DNA from 3 places in the Streptomyces sp. NPDC096046 genome. Region 2 is predicted to be linked to each of the others. Evidence: riboswitches for the same ligand, from Rfam matches in the RefSeq annotation. Region 2 holds a riboswitch; each other region holds the start of a gene.
The links. Region 2 has a riboswitch for cobalamin ahead of ABTX62_RS07870 (ribonucleoside-diphosphate reductase subunit alpha). Riboswitches for the same ligand answer to the same signal wherever they lie in the genome.
Positions count from the first base shown of each region.

Region 1 (4,762 bases), on a different contig from region 2:
CACCGAAGAGGCCGCACGCACATCGACCGGCGGCGGGACCCTGGAGGGCGGGTGCGCCGGGCCCATGGTGCCGCGTCTGGCGCTGGGCGCCCGGCTGCGGGGGCTGCGCGAGGAGCGGGGCATCGGCCGGGTGGACGCGGGCCATGTCATCCGCGCCTCCGCCTCCAAGATCAGCCGGATGGAGGCCGGCCGCCACGGCTTCAAACTGCGTGACGTCGCCGATCTGCTCACCCTCTACGGCGTCACGGACGAAGCCGAGCGCGCCACCCTGCTGGCACTGGCCGAGCAGGCCAACGCCCCCGCCTGGTGGCGGCACTACAGCGATGTGGTGCCCGCCTCGATGCAGACCTACCTCGGGGCCGAGCAGGCGGCGAGTCTCATCCGCTGTTTCCAGGTCCAGCGCGTCCCCGGCCTGTTGCAGACCGCCGACTACGCCCGGGCGGCCGTCCGGCTCGTCCACCCGGACGCCGGTGCGGCGGAGATCGACCGCCGGGTCGCGTTGCGGATGGCCCGCCGACGGATCCTGCACCGGCAGCCGCCGACCCAGCTGTGGGCCGTGATCGACGAGGCGGCGCTGCGCCGCCCGGTGGGCGGTACCCGCGTCATGCGGGACCAGCTCAGGCATCTCATCGAGATCTGCCGGCTCCCGCACGTGACGGTGCAGATCCTGCCGTTCGCCGTCGGCGCGCACGCCGCGGAGGGCGGCCCGGTCACCATTCTGCGGCTGCCCGGCGGGCAGTTGCCCGACGTGGTCTACCTCGAACAGCTCACCACCGCCCTCTACCCCGACCGGCCGGCCGACATCGAGTGCTACTGGGACGCCATGAACCGGCTGGTGGTCGAAGCCGAGTCGCCGGACGAGACTCCCACCCTCCTGCACCGCATCCTCCAGGAGACCTGAGGGTCAGCGCTTGAGGGCGACACCACCGTACTGGTGCACCTCCGCGGGCAGGCCCAGGGCCGCGGCGTCGGGGCGCCAGCGCGAGCAGGACGCCACACCCGGTTCGAGCAGTTCCAGACCGTCGAAGTAGCGCTCGATCTGCTCGGGGCTGCGCAGGATGTACGGGATCGAACCACCGTCGTTGTACTGCTGGATCGCCCGGACGTAGTCCTCACTGGTGTCGGTGGAGTCGTACTGCACCAGGTAACTGCCGGGGGGCAGGGCGTCCACCAGCCGGCGCACGATCGAGCGGGCCTCGGCGTGGTCCTCGATGTGGCCCAGGATGCCCATCAGCATGAGGGCGACGGGCCGGTCGAAGTCGAGGGTCTTCCCGGCTTCCCGGACGATCGTGTCCGGCTCGCGCAGGTCCGCGTCGACGTAGTTGGTGACGCCTTCCGTCGTACTGGTCAGCAGGGCACGGGCATGGGCCAGCACCAGCGGGTCGTTGTCGACGTAGACGATCCGGCTCTCCGGGGCCACCCGCTGGGCGATCTGATGGGTGTTGTCCACGTTGGGCAGCCCGGTGCCGATGTCCAGGAACTGGCGGATGCCCTCCTCGCCGGCCAGGTGGCGCACGGCCCGGGCGAGGAAGTAGCGGGCGGCGCGGGCCCCGGTCTCGATGCCGGGGAAGATCTCGCGGAACGCGTCACCGGCCACCCGGTCGACCTCGTAGTTGTCCCTGCCGCCCAGCCAGTAGTTCCAGATCCGGGCCGAGTGCGGTACCGAGGTGTCGATCTTGGGGAACGGCTCCTGCTCGGCGTTCTCCACCTGGTCGGTCATGGACGCTCCTGGCGTGTGAGGTCGGGGAACCCCACGTTAGCCGGTCCGCGCCCTGAGGAGGATCAACTCCTGGGCAGCGCGCAGGAGTTCGTCGCCGCTCGGCACGTCTCCGGGCCGGTATCCCGCCCGCGCGGCCTCGCCCGGGGCCGGTCGCGTGAGTGGCGGCGGGCCGGCGAGAAGGGCGGTGAGTGTGGCACCGGCTGGTGCGGAGAGGGAGCCGATACCGACCCGCAGCGCGGGGCGAGACCCCCACGCCGGCGCCTCCGTCGCCGCGCACGACGTCACGGCCCCCCGGCACACCGGCCGACACCAGACCGAGCCACCGCGCAGGCCGAGGTCCCGGTCGTCCCGGGGGCACGGCCCACCGCATGGCCCGGACCCCCGCAGCGCGGGGCGAGGCCCCTCCACCAGGCCCCCTCGGCCCGATTCCTACGTGCGGGTACAGTAAGCGGGTCGTCATCACACCGTACGGGGGGAAGCCGGTGCAATTCCGGCGCTGACCCGCAACCGTAAACCGTCGCCGAGGCGGTGAGCCGGATCGCCCCGTACGGTTCGTGACCGGCTCACGTGCCCGGCAGACCGCCGGTGCGCGGCACCGTCGAGGTATACGGAGCCGAGCCGCCGGGGTGTCCCGTGCTGCCCGGCTCCCCCACAGGGAGAGGCACCCGCCGATCATGAACGTCCGCCGCAGCGCCGCGGTCCTGGCCGCCGTCGCCGTGATCGGCGCCGCACCCCCGGCCGCCGCCGCCCCGTCCCCGTCGCCGTCCCAGGCGTTCCCCTCCGCCCTGTACGGCGACTCGGACCCGAAGTTCGACGGCGTCTGGCGCCAGTCGCTCGCGCTGCTCGCGCAGGACACGGTGGGGGTGAAGCCGGCCGCGAAGTCCGTGCGGTGGCTGGTGCGCCAGCAGTGCGAGAACGGCTCCTTCGCCTCGTACCGCCCCGACCCCGCCACCGCGTGCGACGCCAAGACCATGCTCGACACCAACGCCACGTCCGCCGCCGTGCAGGCCCTCGCCGCACTCGGCGGGCACGACGACGTCACCGGCAAGGCCGTCGGCTGGCTGAAGTCCGTGCAGAACGAGGACGGCGGCTGGGGCTACGCGCCCGGCGGGGCCAGCGACACCAACTCGACGTCGGTCGTCATAGGGGCGCTCGCCGCCGCGGGCGAGAAGCCGGACCGGGTCGAGAAGGACGGCGAATCGCCCTACGACGCCCTGCTGAAGCTCGCGCTGCCCTGCGGCGGTGACGGCGACGGCGCGTTCGCGTTCCAGCCGGACAAGAAGGGCAGGCTCGCCGCCAACGCCGACGCCACGGCGGCCGGTGTACTCGGGGCGCTGGGCCGGGGCATGGTCGTCAAGCCCGGCAAGAAGTCCGACGCGACCTGCGAGAAGGCCACCACGCCCGAGCAGGCGGCGGCGAACGGCGCGGGCTATCTCACCGCCGCCCTCGCCGAGGACGGCCACCACCTCATGTCCGCCCTGGCGGGTGCCGAGCCCCAGCCCGACTTCGGCAACACCGCCGACGCGGTCGTCGCGCTCGCCGCACGGGGGGACGCCGGGCAGGCGGAGAAGTCCGTGCGGTGGCTGGAGGAGAACTCCGCCTCCTGGGCCTCGCAGAGCGGTCCGGCCGCCTACGCCCAGCTGATCTTCGCCGCCCACGCGACGGGCACGGACCCCCGCGACTTCGGCGGCGCGGACCTCGTGAAGCAGCTCAACGCGACGGGCCCGGCCCCGCGGACGGACGGGAAGACCAAGGCCTCGGACGACGAGAAGGACTCCGGCTCGGACGGCTTCTTCGGGGTCTGGTGGTACGTCGGCGTCTGCCTCGTCGCCGGGATCGGCATCGGCTTCCTGTTCACCGGCCGCAAGAAGCAGCGGCAGCTGTGATCCGCCGGGCCGTTCTGCTCCTGCTGGCCTCGCTCCTGCTGTGTGCGGGAGCGGGCCAGGCGCAGGCCGCCGGGTACCGGTACTGGTCGTTCTGGGAGCGCGACGCCGGCCGCTGGGTCTACGCCACCCAGGGCCCGTCCCTGGTCCGCCCCTCCGACGGCGACGTCCAGGGCTTCCGCTTCGCGGTGAGCGAGGACTCCGCGAGCGCGGTCCGGCCGCGCGGCACCGCCGACTTCGCGACGATCTGCGCGAAGACGCCCGCGCGGGACGGCAGGAAGCGAGTGGCCCTGGTCATCGACTTCGGCACACCGTCGGACGCCCCCGGGGGCGCGTCCCCGCCCCCCGCCCGCACGGCCTGCGCCCGGGTCTCCCCCGACGCGACGACGGCCGAGGCCCTGGCCGTGGTGGCCAAGCCGCTGCGCTACGACACCAACGCCCTGCTGTGCGCGATCTCGGGCTATCCGGAGAAGGGCTGCGGCGAACAGGTCTCCCCGAAGCAGCGGCAACAGAAGCCCGCAGCGGGGAGGGACTCCCCGTCGGACGGCGGGCCGTCCCTGGGTCTGGTCGCGGGCGTCGCGCTGGTGGTGCTCCTGGGCGGGGCGGCGACCTGGCAGGTACGACGGCGTGGGTAGCGGCACCCGGCACCGGCACCGGGCTCAACTGCACCCCGGTGCCTGGTGGCTCTGGTCCCTTTCCCTCGGCACCGCGGCCACCCGCACCACCAACCCCCTGCTCCTCGCCCTCCTCGTCGTGGTCTCCGCCTACGTCGTGGCGACCCGCCGCCCCGACACCCCCTGGTCCCGCTCCTACGGCGCCTTCGTCAAACTCGCCCTCGCCGTGATCCTCATCCGACTGCTCTTCGCGACCGTCCTCGGCTCGCCGATCCCCGGCACGCACACTCTCCTCACCCTCCCCGAACTCCCCCTCCCCGCCTGGGCCCAGGGCATCCGCCTCGGCGGCGAGGTGACCGCGGAGGCCCTCACCTTCGCCCTGTACGACGGTCTGAGGCTGGCCACCCTCCTCATCTGCGTCGGCGCCGCGAACGCCCTCGCCAACCCCTCCCGCCTCCTCAAGTCCCTCCCGGGCGCCCTGTACGAGGTGGGTGTCGCGGTCGTCGTCGCCCTCACCCTCGCCCCGAACCTCATCGCCGACGTCC
Region 1 covers NZ_JBEOSZ010000068.1:24,675-29,436, reverse strand. The annotation lists gene ABTX62_RS35020 (Sco1979 family transcriptional regulator) at 1-901, shown strand, start outside; gene ABTX62_RS35015 (SAM-dependent methyltransferase) at 905-1,720, opposite strand; adenosylcobalamin-variant (AdoCbl-variant) riboswitch at 2,184-2,272, shown strand; gene ABTX62_RS35010 (SCO2321 family membrane protein) at 2,395-3,606, shown strand; gene ABTX62_RS35005 (SCO2322 family protein) at 3,603-4,238, shown strand; gene ABTX62_RS35000 (CbiQ family ECF transporter T component) at 4,231-4,762, shown strand, end outside.
Region 1: it holds a riboswitch for cobalamin, as region 2 does, so the genes downstream of both, ABTX62_RS35010 (SCO2321 family membrane protein) here and ABTX62_RS07870 (ribonucleoside-diphosphate reductase subunit alpha) in region 2, are expected to answer to the same signal.

Region 2 (4,762 bases):
CCTTCTCGCGGATGGACGGGATGTTCTCCACCGCCGCGAAGGCCGCCGCACGGTCCTCCGGGTCGGGCAGGTAGGTGTCGAGCAGGGTCAGATAGAACTGGACGTGCACGGCCTCCTCGAAGAGCTGCCGGCTCAGATACAGCCGCGCCTCGGGGGAGTTGATGTGCTTGTACAGCGTCAGCACCAGGTTGTTCGCGACGATCGAGTCCCCCGTCGCGAAGAAGGCCACCAGGCGGCCGATCAGGTGCTGCTCCGCGGGGGACAGCTTGGCGAGGTCGGCGACGTCCGAGTGGAGGTCGACCTCCTCCACCGTCCAGGTGTTCTTGATGGCGTCCCGGTAGCGCTCGTAGAAGTCCGGGTAGCGCATGGGACGCAGGGTGAGCTCGAAGCCGGGGTCGAGAAGGTTCTGGGTGCTCATCACTGGCAGGCCTCGCAGGACTCGGGGTTTTCCAGGGAGCAGGCGACCGCTTCGGGATCGGCGGTGGCCTGCGCGGGGACGGTGGCCCGGGCGGCGCGGGCGATACGGGTCGCCGGGCGCGAGCGCAGGTAGTACGTCGTCTTCAGCCCGGACTTCCAGGCGTAGGCGTACATCGAGGAGAGCTTGCCGATGGTCGGCGTCTCCAGGAAGAGGTTCAGCGATTGCGACTGGTCCAGGAACGGGGTCCTGGCCGCCGCCATGTCGATCAGGCCGCGCTGCGGGATCTCCCACGCCGTGCGGTAGAGGGCGCGGACGTCCTCGGGGATCCAGGCGAAGTCCTGCACCGAGCCGTTGGCCTCGCGCAGAGCCTCCCGGCTGCGGGCGTCCCACACGCCGAGCCGCTTCAGCTCGTCCACCAGGTAGGAGTTGACCTGGAGGAACTCACCCGACAGCGTCTCGCGCTTGAACAGGTTGGACACCTGCGGCTCGATGCACTCGTACACGCCCGCGATCGAGGCGATCGTGGCCGTGGGCGCGATGGCGAGGAGCAGGGAGTTGCGCAGGCCGGTCGTCGCGATCCGCTCGCGCAGGGCCGCCCAGCGCTCGGGCCAGGTGAGCTCCACGTCGTAGTGGTCGGGATGCAGCACGCCCCGGGCCGTGCGGGTCTTCTCCCAGGCCGGCAGCGGACCGCTCCGCTCGGCGAGGTCGGCCGAAGCCTCGTAGGCGGCGAGCATGATGCGCTCGGCGATCCGGGTGGACAGGGCCTTGGCCTCGGGCGAGTCGAAGGGCAGGCGCAGCTTGAAGAAGACGTCCTGGAGGCCCATCGCGCCCAGGCCGACCGGACGCCAGCGGGCGTTGGAGCGGCCCGCCTGCTCGGTGGGGTAGAAGTTGATGTCGACGACCCGGTCGAGGAAGGTCACGGCCGTGCGGACGGTATCGTCCAGGCGCTCCCAGTCGAGGTCCCCGTCACTCACGAAGGCACCCAGGTTGACCGAGCCGAGGTTGCAGACCGCCGTCTCCCCGTCGTCGGTGACCTCCAGGATCTCCGTGCAGAGGTTGGAGGAGTGCACGACGTGGCCGGGCTCGGCCGTCTGGTTGGCGGTGCGGTTGGCGGCGTCCTTGAAGGTCATCCAGCCGTTGCCGGTCTGCGCGAGGGTGCGCATCATCCGGCCGTACAGCTCGCGCGCCGGGAGCGTCTTCTTCGCCAGGCCCTTCGCCTCGGCCGCCCGGTAGGCGGCGTCGAACTCCTCACCCCACAGGTCGACCAGCTCGGGCACGTCCGAGGGGGAGAACAACGACCACTGCTTGTCGGCGTTCACACGCCGCATGAACTCGTCCGGAACCCAGTGCGCGAGGTTCAGGTTGTGCGTACGGCGGGCGTCCTCGCCGGTGTTGTCGCGCAGCTCCAGGAACTCCTCGAGGTCGGAGTGCCAGGTCTCCAGGTAGACGGCGGCGGCGCCCTTGCGGCGGCCTCCCTGGTTCACGGCGGCGACCGAGGCGTCGAGGGTCTTCAGGAACGGGACGATGCCGTTGGAGTGCCCGTTGGTGCCGCGGATCAGCGAACCGCGGGCACGGATGCGGGAGTAGGCCAGTCCGATGCCACCGGCGTGCTTCGATAGCCGGGCCACCTGGTGGTAGCGGTCGTAGATGGAGTCCAGCTCGTCCTTGGGGGAGTCGAGGAGGTAGCAGGACGACATCTGCGGGTGCCGGGTGCCCGAGTTGAAGAGGGTGGGGGAGGAGGGGAGGTAGTCGAGGCGGCTCATGAGCGCGTAGAGCGCGGCGACCTCGTCCACCGAGCGGCTGGTGTCGTCCTCGGCCAGACCGGCGGCGACGCGCAGCATGAAGTGCTGGGGCGTCTCGACGACCTTGCGGGTGAGCGGGTGCCGGAGCAGGTAGCGGCTGTGCAGGGTGCGCAGGCCGAAGTAACCGAAGCGGTCGTCGGCGCCGGTGTCGACGAGCGCGTCGAGCCGGGCGGCGTGCAGCCGCACGAACTCGGCGGTGCGGTCGGCGATGAGGCCCTCGCGGTGGCCGGCCGCGACGGACTCGGTGAAGGAGGTGACGCCCTGCGAGGCGGCCTCGTCGCGGATGCCGATGGTCAGCAGCCGGGCGGCCAGCCGGGAGTACGCGGGTTCCTCGGAGATCAGACCGGCCGCGGCCTCCGTCGCCAGCTCCCGCAACTCCGTCTCGTCGCCCTGGGCGGACCGGCCGCGCAGCGCGGCGGCGGCGACCCGGCCGGGGTCGGTGTCGGGGAGGTCGGCGGTCAGCTCGGTCAGGGTCCGTAGCAACGCGGCTCCGGGAGCGTCCTGCGTTTCTTCGGCGGCTGAGACCGGTTCGGCTGGCGCGATGGTCACGTGGGGGCTCTCCCTCGCTCGGCACGGGGCCTCGTCGAGGGCAGGGGGCAGCACACGAGCGCACGCGGCGTCGCGTCCACCGGCCCATTCCACGAGGCCCGGACGTCGGAGCACACCGGCCGGGTGGCCGGGTGCGCTGTCGGCAGGTCCTCGGACTGATTCGTGTGCACGAAACGTGCACAAGTACACCGTTGCGGGACAGTTCCGGATTCGCACCGGATTCCCCTGCGGCGACAGCGAGCATGAGCATACATCTTGTGCCGGGCGCGCATGGCACCCCCAGATGTTGTGTCGTGCTGGTGTCAGAGCGTCAACTCCACATGACAGCGGGCCGCCGTGAATCCTTCTCACGGCGGCCCGCTGCGGGTGGTGTGCGGTCGTTCGCGCGGTTTCCCGCGCCCCTAATGGGCGCTACCGGCGGTCGCGGGCGGGAGCTCCACCTGGACCCCCGGGTCGCCCGCGTCCGCCGTGTAGTCCTCCGGCTTGGTCTCGTCGATGCCTTCGGGGGCCTTCACGGCCTTCAGGACGAAGGTCAGGACGACGGTGACGACGACGTTCAGGACGAACGCCGTGAGGCCGATGTACCCGATCTCCCCGATGCCGGGGATCTCCTTCGCGCTGCCGCCGAAGTGCTTCTGGGTCGGGGAGGCCACACCGTACGCGGCGGCAGTGCCGTAGATCATGCCGACCGCCCAGCCCGCGAGCAGTGCCCAGCGGTGGAACCAGCGGGTGAACAGGCCGCCGACCAGGGCCGGGAAGGTCTGCAGGATCCAGATGCCGCCCAGGAGCTGGAAGTTGATGGCGACCGTCTTGTCCATGGTGAGCACGAAGGCCAGGGCGCCCACCTTCACCAGCAGGGAGACCAGCTTGGAGACCTTGGTCTCCTGCGCCGGTGTGGCGTCCGGCTTGATGAAGTCCTTGTAGATGTTGCGGGTGAAGAGGTTCGCGGCCGCGATGGACATGATGGCCGCGGGCACCAGAGCGCCGATGCCGATCGCCGCGAACGCCACGCCCGCGAACCAGTCCGGGAACATCGTCTCGAACAGCTGCGGAATGGCCAGCTGGCCGTTCTGCACCTTGATGCCGGCCGCGATCGCCATGAACCCGAGCAGCGCGAGCAGACCCAGCATCAGGGAGTACAGCGGCAGGATCGTGGTGTTGCGGCGGATCACGTCACGGCTCTTCGAGGACAGCGTCGCCGTGATCGAGTGCGGGTACATGAAGAGGGCCAGGGCGGAGCCCAGCGCCAGTGTGGCGTAGGTCCACTGGCCCGCCTCCGACGGCACCAGCGCGCCGCGCGGCGCACCCGTGGCCGGGTTGGTCTGGCTGTAGGCCTCGCCGGCCTTGGCGAAGATGTCGTCGAAGCCGCCCAGCTTGATCGGGATGTAGATGATCGCCACCGCGATGACGATGTAGATCAGCGTGTCCTTCACGAACGCGATGAGCGCGGGGGCCCGCAGACCCGACGAGTACGTGTACGCCGCCAGGACGCCGAACGCGATCAGCAGCGGCAGGTCCTTGATGAACCAGTTGGTGTTCTCGCCGCCGCCGACGCCCATCACGTCCAGCACGGCCTGGATACCGACGAGCTGGAGCGCGATGTACGGCATCGTCGCCAGGATGCCGGTCAGGGCCACAGCGAGCGACAGGCTTTTCGAGCCGAAGCGGCCGCGTACGAAGTCGGACGTCGTGACGTACCCGTGCTTGTGGGAGACCGACCACAGGCGGGGGAGGAACGTGAAGATCAGCGGATACACCAGGATCGTGTAGGGCACCGCGAAGAAGCCGGCCGCGCCCGCCGCGTAGATCGCGGCCGGGACGGCGACGAAGGTGTACGCCGTGTACAGGTCGCCGCCCAGCAGGAACCAGGTGACCCAGGTGCCGAACGAGCGGCCGCCCAGGCCCCATTCGTCGAGGCTGTGTTCGTTCTCGGCCTTGCGCCAGCGCGCTGCCAGGAAGCCCATGACCGTCACGGCCAGGAAGAAGAAGATGA
Region 2 covers NZ_JBEOSZ010000006.1:135,509-140,270, reverse strand. The annotation lists gene ABTX62_RS07875 (ribonucleotide-diphosphate reductase subunit beta) at 1-418, opposite strand, end outside; gene ABTX62_RS07870 (ribonucleoside-diphosphate reductase subunit alpha) at 418-2,769, opposite strand; cobalamin riboswitch at 2,894-3,019, opposite strand; gene mctP (monocarboxylate uptake permease MctP) at 3,171-4,762, opposite strand, start outside.

Region 3 (4,762 bases), on a different contig from region 2:
GCCCTCACCCTCCGGTGACTCCGAGCCGCGCCGTCGTGAGAGCGGCGAGTTCCTCCGGGGTACGCGGTCCCGGTTCCGTCGCGCCCAACAGCCCCTGGGCGCGCAGAAGTTCAGCCGTCGCGGCCCCCCAGGGCAGGCGTAGTCCCGCCTCCCGCAGCAGGTCGGCGCGGGCCAGTGCCGTGGCCGCCGGCCCGGTGCGGACGCCGGACGGGGTGAGGAGTGCCGCGTCGTCGGCCCAGCGCAGGGCCAGGTCGACGTCGTGGGTGGCCATCACCACCGTGGTGCCGGCGGCACGGAGCCCGTCGAGGGTCGTCAGGAGGCGCTCCTGCCCGTCGGGGTCGAGCCCGGCCGTCGGCTCGTCGAGGACGAGGACGCGGGGCCGCATGGCGACCGCGCCCGCGATGGCGGTGCGTTTGCGCTGCCCGTAGGAGAGGAGATGGGTGGGCCGGTCGGCCAGGGCCGTGATGTCCAGGGCGGCGAGCGCCTCCGCCACCCGCGCCCGCACCCGCGCGTCGTCCAGACCGAGGTTCAGCGGCCCGAACGACACGTCCTGCTCGACGGAGGCCGCGAACAGCTGGTCGTCCGGGTCCTGCACCACCAACTGCACGGTCGTCCGCAGCCGGGTCAGGCCCTTGCGGTCGTACGACACCGGCCGGCCCTCGACCGTCAGCACGCCCGCCCGCGGCCGCAGCCCGCCGGACAGCAGCCGCATCAGCGTGGTCTTGCCGCTGCCGTTGCGGCCGAGCAGCGCGAGCGCGCGCCCCTCGCGGATGTCGAAGTCGAGGCCGCTGAGCACGGCCGGACCGTCCTCGTAGGCGAAGGACGCGCCCCGCAGGGCGACGAGGGCGGGCTCGCTCATGTCAGCGGCCTTTCCAGTACGAGGGTGAGGGCGGCCAGCGCCGCGAGCAGCGCGCAACTGGCCGCCGTGAAGCGGACGGAGACCCGGGCCTCGGGGACCAGGACGCGCAGGGTGCCGTCGTAGCCGCGCCCGGCGAGCCCGGCCTGGAGACGGGTGGCCCGGTCGAAGGCCCGGACGAACGCGGTGGCGCCGAGCCCGGCCAGGGAACGCCACCGCGCGCTTCGGCCGGTGTGCCCGAGCCGGGCCGCCTGGGCCTCCCGGATGCGACGCACGGAGTCCAGCAGGAGGAAGCTCATCCGGTACGTCACCAGGGCGACGTCGACGACCGGCGCGGGAATCCCGGCCCGGACCAGGCGCGGCAGCAGATCGGACATGGGCGTGGTGAAGGCGAACAGCAGCACGCCCAGGGAGGCCGCCGAGGTGCGCAGCAGCAACTCCCCGGCCCGCAGCGGTCCGTCGGCGGCGAGGGAGACGAGGCCGCCCGGGCCGCCCACCTGGACGAGCAGCGTGACCGCGCCGGTCACACAGAAGCCCAGCGGCACCCGGTAGGCGCGCCACAGCCGCCGGCCCGGCACGCCCGCCGGTCCCAGCAGCAGCACCACGGCCGCCACCAGCACCAGGGCCGCGCCCGGCCAGGGCGGCAGCGAGATCGCGAGCACGGTCAGGCCGAGTCCGAGCACGGCCTTGTCCACGGGGTGGCGGCGGCGCCAGCGACTGCTGTGCGCCGCCGCGTCGATCGGCAGCACCCCGACTCAGTCCTGCCCGTCGGCGGACTTCCCGGCGGCGCCGGCGGGCACGTTCCCGGCTTCCCGCTCCAGGGCGCGCTGTTCGCCCTGCCGCCGCCCCCGGTGCAGGCCGAAGTAGTAGGCGAGGACACCGGCGCCGAGAGCCGCCTGGAGGGAGAACAGGGCCGACTCGATCTCCCCGGACGGCGGTTCGTACAGCGGGGAGAACCACGGCTCGTAGTCCGGCTCGATCTCGGTGATCGCGGACTCCGCCTCACCGTCGGCGCCCGCGAACGGCTCCTCCTTGTGGTCGCCGAGCCCGAGGGCCAGCGGCAGCACGGCGAGCGCGGCCACGATGAACAGCAGCACCAGGTTGATCTTCGTGTTCCTGCTCATCGGGTCACCGCCTCGGCCTCGGTCCGGGTCTGCATCTTGGCGCGGAGCACGCCCAGCCGGGTCAGCTCGCCCTTGCTGGACTGCACCAGCAGCCGCATCACCAGCACCGTCAGCAGACCCTCGCTCACCGCGAGCGGGATCTGGGTCACGGCGAAGATGGAGCCGAACTTGCCGAGCGCGCCGAGGAACCCGCTGCCCGGGTCGGGGAACGCGAGCGCCAACTGCACGCTGGTGACGCAGTAGGTGGACAGGTCGGCGACGAACGCGCCGGAGAACACGGCCACCATCAGCGGCGCGTTGGAGCGCCGCAGCAGGGCGTAGACGGCGTATCCGGCCCAGGGGCCGACGATCGCCATCGAGAAGACGTTGGCGCCGAGCGTGGTCAGGCCGCCGTGCGCGAGCAGCAGCGCCTGGAAGAGCAGGGTGATGGTGCCCAGCACCGCCATGACGGGCGGCCGGAACAGGATGGCTCCGAGGCCCGTGCCGGTGGGGTGTGAGCAACTGCCGGTGACAGAGGGCAGTTTCAGGGCGGACAGGACGAAGGTGAAGGCGCCGGACGCACCGAGGAGCAGGGTGCTCTCGGGGTGCTCGCGCACTTCACGGGTGAGTGACCGGACCCCGTGGACGACGAATGGCGCCGACGCGACGCCCCAGGCGACCGCGTGCGCCGGAGGAAGGAAACCCTCGGCAATGTGCATGGCTCAGCAGACCCTCTCCAGCACCTCGTGGATGGTTGACGCGCCTTGGCCGGTCTCCTGGCTGACGGGTACCACCGCCCGAACTCCGCCTTCCCGGGTCGCGTTGACCCAGTGGCTGCCCGTGAGGGCCGGAGCCGGACTTCCCGATTCACAGTGGCGAGGGCCGCACCGGCATCACACCGGATTTCCCGTTCACCAAGGCCTGGTGACAATAAGGCCGGGGTAAGGGCGATGACAAGCCACCCCGGGGGCGCGCGAGGGGGCGTCCGCTCGCACACCGGCGCATCCCCCGGCTGATCCACGTGCTGCGGGAAGGACCCCGTCGCGCGCTGTCCGGGCCGCGTCAGTCGTCGCCCCCGTCGTCTCCGCCGTCGTCGCTCTCCCCCTCTTCCCCGGCGGGGCGCGGCTTCTGCGGCTTCGGCTGCTCCGGGCCGCCGTCGCCCGCTTCCCCGGCGGGAGTCGGGGTGCCGGACTCGGGCGCGTAGGGGGTCGGGGAGGCGGCCGGCGTGGACGGAGTGACATCGGCCACGGTGCCGGTGCCCGGCGTGCCGGCGGTCCCCGGGGCGGCTGCCGGGCCGGTGTCCGGGTCGGAGGAGACAGACGTGGCGGAGTCGGTGGCGGGCGTGGCGGCGGGGCTGCTCGCGGACGGGGACGCGTCGGGTTCCGTGCCCTCCGTGGTGGTGTCGGGCGAGAACCAGCGCATGCCGAGGAGCATCGCGGCGAGGAAGAGCGCCGCGGCGGCGGCCGTCGCGGCCATCCGGGAGCGGTTGCCGGGGCCGCCCGGCCCGCGTGAACGCCCCGAACGACCCGCCTGGGCCGCCCGGGCCGCGGTGCGGTGTCCCGTGGTCGCGGGCAGCGCGTATGTGGTCGGGCTGCTGGTCTCGTCGTACGGGCCCGGCACGGCGGACGGCGCCGCGGACGCGGTCTTCGGCCGCAGCGGCGGCGAGACCTCCGGCAGCGGCTCGGGCAGGCCCCGCCAGGCGCCCCCGGCGAACCACTCGGCGGCCTGCTGGGCGGTGGGCCGCTCCTCGGGCTGCTTGGCGAGCAGGCCGAGAAGGTAGTTCTCGAACGCCGGTGGCAGTCCGGAGACCCCGAGTTCGCGAGGCGGCACGGGGGCCGAGTCGAGATGCTGGTGGAGCAGGGCGACGGCGGTGTCGGCCTGGAACGGCGGGCGGCCGCTGAGGAGCTGGTAGAGCACGCAGCCCAGGGAGTACATGTCGGAGGCGGGCCCGGCGGGCTTGCCCAGGGCCCGTTCGGGCGCGAGGTAGAGGCCGGTGCCGACGATCTGGCCGGTGGCGGTCAGCGCGGCGCCGGGGTCGTCCAGGAACCGCGCGATGCCGAAGTCGCCGATCTTCAGCGTGCCGTTGGCGTCGAGCAGCAGGTTGGCGGGTTTGACGTCGCGGTGCACGATGCCCTGCCCGTGCGCGGCGGCGAGCCCCGCCGACGCCTGCGCCGCGAGGTGGGCCACCCGCTCGGCGGGCAACGCGCCGGAGCCGTTCAGCACCCCGGCGAGACTGTCGCCCTCGACCAGCTCCATCACCAGGTACAGCCGGTTGTCGTACTCGCCGAAGTCCAGGACGCCCACCACGTTGGGGTGGTTGAGGCGCCCGGCGGTCTGAGCCTCCAGACGGAACCGGGAGGTTGCCGTGGCGTCGGTGTCCTGGGGCAGCAGCAGCTTGACGGCCACCGCTCTGGCGAGCGTCTCGTCGTACGCACGCCAGACCTCGCCCATTCCACCGCGCCCGATCTCAACATCCAGCCGGTAGCGGCCCGCTAGCAGCACTCGTCCTCGTCTCATGCGTGTGGGAAGGTCATCGCCGCAGGCCGAACTCCCCGCTCTCGCACGGGGGTTGGTGGGGGGTGCCGCAGCCGACCCAGGATACCGGCGCGGCGAGCCCCATGATCTCCACCGCGGTCCCCCCGGAGGGTGCGGTCCGGAAGACCGCGACGGGGGGAGCGCCCGCCGGGGTGACGCACCTCGGGCCTCCACCCGGTAGCCGCACGGCCCCTACCGCAAGCGCAACCGCCTCCGTATCGCTGACGGCCGCCGCGCTCCCGCGCACCGGATGCCGGGGCGTGCCGGG
Region 3 covers NZ_JBEOSZ010000005.1:132,101-136,862, forward strand. The annotation lists gene ABTX62_RS06660 (energy-coupling factor ABC transporter ATP-binding protein) at 5-859, opposite strand; gene cbiQ (cobalt ECF transporter T component CbiQ) at 856-1,605, opposite strand; gene ABTX62_RS06670 (energy-coupling factor ABC transporter substrate-binding protein) at 1,612-1,980, opposite strand; gene ABTX62_RS06675 (energy-coupling factor ABC transporter permease) at 1,977-2,678, opposite strand; cobalamin riboswitch at 2,709-2,893, opposite strand; gene ABTX62_RS06680 (serine/threonine-protein kinase) at 3,022-4,476, opposite strand.
Region 3: it holds a riboswitch for cobalamin, as region 2 does, so the genes downstream of both, ABTX62_RS06675 (energy-coupling factor ABC transporter permease) here and ABTX62_RS07870 (ribonucleoside-diphosphate reductase subunit alpha) in region 2, are expected to answer to the same signal.